One region of the Arthrobacter sp. CJ23 genome, then DNA from elsewhere that is predicted to be linked to it. Evidence: predicted binding sites of a transcription regulator. Region 1 holds the regulator's gene; the other holds the start of a gene.
The links. The regulator LexA, encoded in region 1, represses DNA repair genes until DNA is damaged. The targets are predictions, from matches to a motif close to TCGAACANNTGTTCGA.
Positions count from the first base shown of each region.

Region 2: NVV90_RS20385 (shikimate dehydrogenase) is a predicted target of LexA. The motif match lies at 1,230-1,245, and genes of this name have one in related genera.

Region 1 covers NZ_CP102950.1:1,630,475-1,632,846, reverse strand. The annotation lists gene NVV90_RS07255 (histidinol-phosphate transaminase) at 1-145, opposite strand, end outside; gene NVV90_RS07250 (LysM peptidoglycan-binding domain-containing protein) at 215-574, opposite strand; gene lexA (transcriptional repressor LexA) at 935-1,681, shown strand; gene NVV90_RS07240 (dihydrofolate reductase family protein) at 1,831-2,372, shown strand, end outside.
Region 2 covers NZ_CP102950.1:4,501,082-4,503,453, forward strand. The annotation lists gene NVV90_RS20380 (bifunctional sugar phosphate isomerase/epimerase/4-hydroxyphenylpyruvate dioxygenase family protein) at 1-196, opposite strand, end outside; gene NVV90_RS20385 (shikimate dehydrogenase) at 196-1,113, opposite strand; gene NVV90_RS20390 (IclR family transcriptional regulator) at 1,332-2,102, opposite strand; gene NVV90_RS20395 (MFS transporter) at 2,309-2,372, shown strand, end outside.

The DNA of each region.
Region 1 (2,372 bases):
CCTGCACATCCGCCGGCACGCCATGGGTATTCTCGTTGACGTTGAGCAGGATGGGGACGTCAAGCTGCGGTGCGCCATAGGGGCTCAGTCCACGCAGGTTGGTCCGGAGGGGAAGTCGGTCAAGTCGCTCAAGCTGGTCACTCACCATGACAGTTTAAGGTGCAAGGACGCCCGCCCCGTAACTGTGACGGGCCGCGACCATGGCCAGCCCGGCCTAGTTTGCGGGAACGAACAGGGATTGCCCTGGCACGATCTTGCCGCCGCGGAGGTTGTTCAGCTGGATGATTTCGGCAATGACGTCGCGGGGGTCGCGCTCCGGCGCAGCCGCACCGGCAATCCCCCACAGGGACTGTCCCGGCTGGACCGTGACCGTGACCGCTACGGGCGGGTGCAGCTCGGACGCGGCATCGGAGGCCTTGGCCGGGGAATTGAAGAATCCGGCCAGGCTGAGCAGCACAGCCACGAGCAGGAACATGGGGAAGCCGAAGAACACGATGCGGCCGCGGCGGGTGAGCCGAAGCCGGCCCGGTGCCGGCGTGTAGTGGGAACCGTGGAGCGTGGTGTTTGCAGACATGAGCTGAGCCCTCCTGAGCGATCGCCTCCGCCCCGTGAATCCCGGTGGGCGGCTGCCGTTTTCTGTGTCCGTTGGCCCCTTCGCGGCCCGGTGTTCGAACGAATCATTCGAACACCGGACCCGGATCGAAGCCTTAATAGAACACATATTCGAACCTTGCTACGACATTTTTAGCACTTATCAACGAACGGTGTCGAGACTCGCTAGAACAAATGTTTGATAAACGCCCGCGCCTGCCCTACGTTTGAGTGAAGAAACAGGCACTGTTTCAGTGGATCAGCAGGGTCTGACATTCAGACCGAACAGTCCCGGAAACCGCGGAACATCGCGGCCGGGCGGAACGGAAGGGCGTTGGCGAACATGGCAGCGAAAGCCACGGACGGCAGGGCAAGCCTGCGTAGCCAGCAGCCGCAGAAGAGCCCCAAGAGCCTGACCGTCCGGCAGAAGAAAATCCTGGAAACCATCCAGCGTTCGGTCAATGACAACGGCTACCCGCCGTCCATGCGAGAAATCGGCGACACCGTGGGGCTCGCCAGCCTGTCCAGCGTCACCCACCAGCTGTCGCAGCTGGAGAAGCTCGGCTATCTCCGGCGGGACCCCAAGCGCCCCCGGGCCATGGAAGTCCTCATGCCGCTGACCCTTGATGGCGGCGCGAAAATCCCGGGCGTCGAAACCCCGGCGAAGCTCCGCAGCACGGCCGGCCTGGCCGTCACGGAACTGGCCAGCGCCAGCGACATGGCCATGGTGCCCCTCGTAGGACGCATTGCCGCCGGCGGTCCCATCCTGGCCGACCAGACTGTTGAAGACGTCCTTTCGCTCCCGCGCCAGCTGGTGGGCCACGGCGAGCTCTTCATGTTGAAGGTGGCCGGTGATTCCATGATCGATGCCGCCATCTGCGACGGCGACTGGGTAGTGGTCCGGCGCCAGAATGATGCCATCAACGGGGACATCGTCGCGGCCCTGCTGGATGACGAAGCCACGGTGAAGACGTTCCGCCAGCGTGACGGCCACACCTGGCTGCTGCCGCAGAACACGCAGTACGAGCCGATCCTGGGCGACCAAGCAACCATCATGGGCAAGGTCGTGTCCGTGCTGCGCTCCCTCTAGGCCGCCGCGCCGGGGGTACACGGTCGCAACCGGCCTTCCGCCTGCGGTCCATGCCGGGCCGAAGGCCGTTGCCCCACGGCAGGAGGCTGTGGCAGCCTCGAAGTGATCCCGTCGCCGGGCCGGCGGCGGGCGCAGCGAAGGAGCACGGCATGGGACTCATCCATATAGACCTGTTCACCACGCTCGACGGCGTGGCGCAGGCCCCTGGCGGGCCGGGGGAGGACCCTGCCGACGGCTTCGAGTTTGGCGGCTGGCAGGCACCCCTCATCGACGAGATCGTCGGAGCGCAGATCGATTCCGGGATGGAAGGGATGGACGCGCTGCTGCTGGGGCGCCGGACCTACGACATTTTCGCCTCATATTGGCCGCATGCGAACGGGGACATAGCGCGGCTGTTCAACCGCCTCCCGAAATACGTTGCCTCGCGCCAGACGCCGGCCCTCGGCTGGGCCGGCTCCACACTGCTCGGTCCCGATGTTGCCGCCGCAGTGCGCGAGCTGCGCGAACGGCACGCGAGCATCCACGTCATCGGCAGTCTCGACTTCGTGCAGACCCTGTTTGCCGAGCGGATCTTCGACCGGCTCACGCTCTGGGTGTATCCGATCCTCCTCGGCAATGGAAAGAAGGTCTTTGCCGGCGGGGTGGTTCCGACGAACCTCAGACTCATCGAGCCGGTGGTCGCCTCACCGAT
Region 2 (2,372 bases), 1.8 Mb from region 1:
AATCGCGGAACGGCTGGTAGAGATCCAGGCCCAAGCCCAGATCCGCGGCCATTTTCCGCACTTCCTCGGGGCTCAGAGGCGAGGTGACCAGATCCTGTTCGAAGATCTCGATGCCGTCGAAGCCCGCGATGGCGCAGGCCTGCATCTTCTCTTTCAGTGTGCCGGAGAGGCAGACCGTGGCGATTCCGGTGCGCATCAGCGGCCTGCCTTGGCGAAAGCCGGTGCTTCCGTAGCGGCCAGCGCATCCTCGATGGCGATCAGCTCGAGGAAGTGGGCCCGCATGCGGTCCCGGTCGGCGTCGTGCCCTGTGAAGAGCCGGAAAGCGTCGGCCGCCTGACCGACTGCCATGCGGCCGCCGTCGAGAACGTCGCAGCCCTTGGCGCGCGCCTCGCGCACCAGCTGGGTCTCGATGGGGCGGTAGACGATGTCCGCAACCCAGTGCCGCGGTTCCAGCAGCTCGGTGTCCAACGGCAGTCCCGGGTGGGCGGCCATGCCGATCGGGGTGCAGTGCACCAGGCCGTCGGCCAGGGGCATCAGCTCAGGCAGTTCGGCCGGAGTGTGCGGCGTGACCGTGGCGGCCGGGAAGAGTCCGCTGAGTTCGGCGGCACGCTCTGCGGCCCTCGCCGAATCCATGTCCACCAGGTCCAGCGTGCTGACGCCGGCGGTCAGCAGGGCGTAGGCGACGGCGGACCCCGCACCGCCCGCACCGAGCTGGACGACGCGGTTGAGCTTGGCATCTGGAAGTCCGGAGGCCAGTGCCGCGCCGAAGCCGGAGAAGTCCGTGTTGTGGCCGATGAAACGGCCGTCCTGAATGAGGACCGTATTGACGGCACCCAGGCGACGGGCGTCGTCGGAGATTTCGTCAAGGTGCTCAAGCACGAGTTGCTTGCACGGGTGCGTGATGTTCAGGCCGTTGAAGCCCATGCGCTGGGCTGCGATGAGGAGATCCCCGACGGCGGCGGCCGGCAATGCCAGCTCCAGCAGGTCGATGGGGCGGTACAGCAAGCGAAGGCCCTGCACATCTGCTTCGCGTTCGTGCATGGGCGGCGTGAGCGACGGCATGACGCCTTCGCCAATCAGGCCCGCCAGTACGGACTCGGCTCGGTTGCTCATCCTAAAGCTCCTTTGACTTCAGCACCGCGGCCGTTGGCGCCTTGGGGGCCACCGGCCGGCCGGGTGCTTGACTCAGATTACTACACATGTTCACATTCCGCACGCATGTTCTTATCACGAACATTTGCTTTGCGGACTAACGGCTGGCAGACCCAACTGACTGGCAGTAGTGGTTGTTCTGAGCGCCCAAAACAACCACTATTGCGACCCAGTTGGGCCTAACGCTGGGGCAGGCGCGCCGCTAGTTCAGCCGCGGCCTCCTGGAGCAGGGGAACGTGGGCCAGGAGCGCCTCCATGCCGAGCCGGAACACCGGCACGGCCGTGGCGAGCGAGGCGAAGGCGTGACCCTGCGAGTTGAGGACAGGCACGGCCACGGCGCGCATGCCCAGCTCGTTTTCCTCATCCATGACCGCATAGCCCTGCCGCCGGACCTGTTCGATCTCGAGGCGGAAGGCGTCGCGATCGGTGATGGAGAACTCGGTGAGCGGCTCAAGCGCGAGCTCCTCGACGAGCCGGTGCCGCTCGGCGTCGTCGGCGAAGGCGATCAGCGCCTTGCCCACCGAGGTGGTGTGGAGTGCGCCGAGGTGGCCGGGATCGCTGGTGACACGGAAAGTCTGCGGACCGTCCACCTTGTTGACGGTCAGGTGATGGTCGCCGTCGCGCACGGACAGGATGGTGGCCTCGCCTGTGCGGGCGGTGACGCGCTGCAGGACCGGCAGCGCGGTGGCTGCGAAACCGTGGTGGTTGGACACCCTCTGGCCCAGCTGGAAGACGCGCAGGCCCAGATGGTAGCGGCGGCCGTCCGGCTCGTAGTCGACAAAGCCGTCGCGGGTCAGTGAGCCCAGCAGGCGGTAGGTGGTGCTGAACGGCAGCTCGGCATTCCTGGCCAGCTCCGAGGCGCTGGCGCCCTTCGGCTCATTACCCAGCAGCACCAGCAGCCCGAGGGCCTTGCCCACCATGTCGGTTTTTGTGTCCTCTTTCACATTCATAAGCTAAATGCTCTCACATGGTGAGAGCTATTTCTAGATGGTGAATAAAGTTCTTGACAAGTGACCATGCTCACAGCCATGATTTCTGTATTACGCAAGTAGCTCTCACCATGTGGCTACTGAATGGATCGGCCGGCGGTACCCACAAACCGGCACCGCAGCACCCTGGATTTATCCGCGACACCGTCGTCACACGAAGGAACCCCATGAGCCACACCCAGCCGTCCACGGTCCCGGGCACCGCAGCCCCGGCCGGGACGCCCAAGAAGG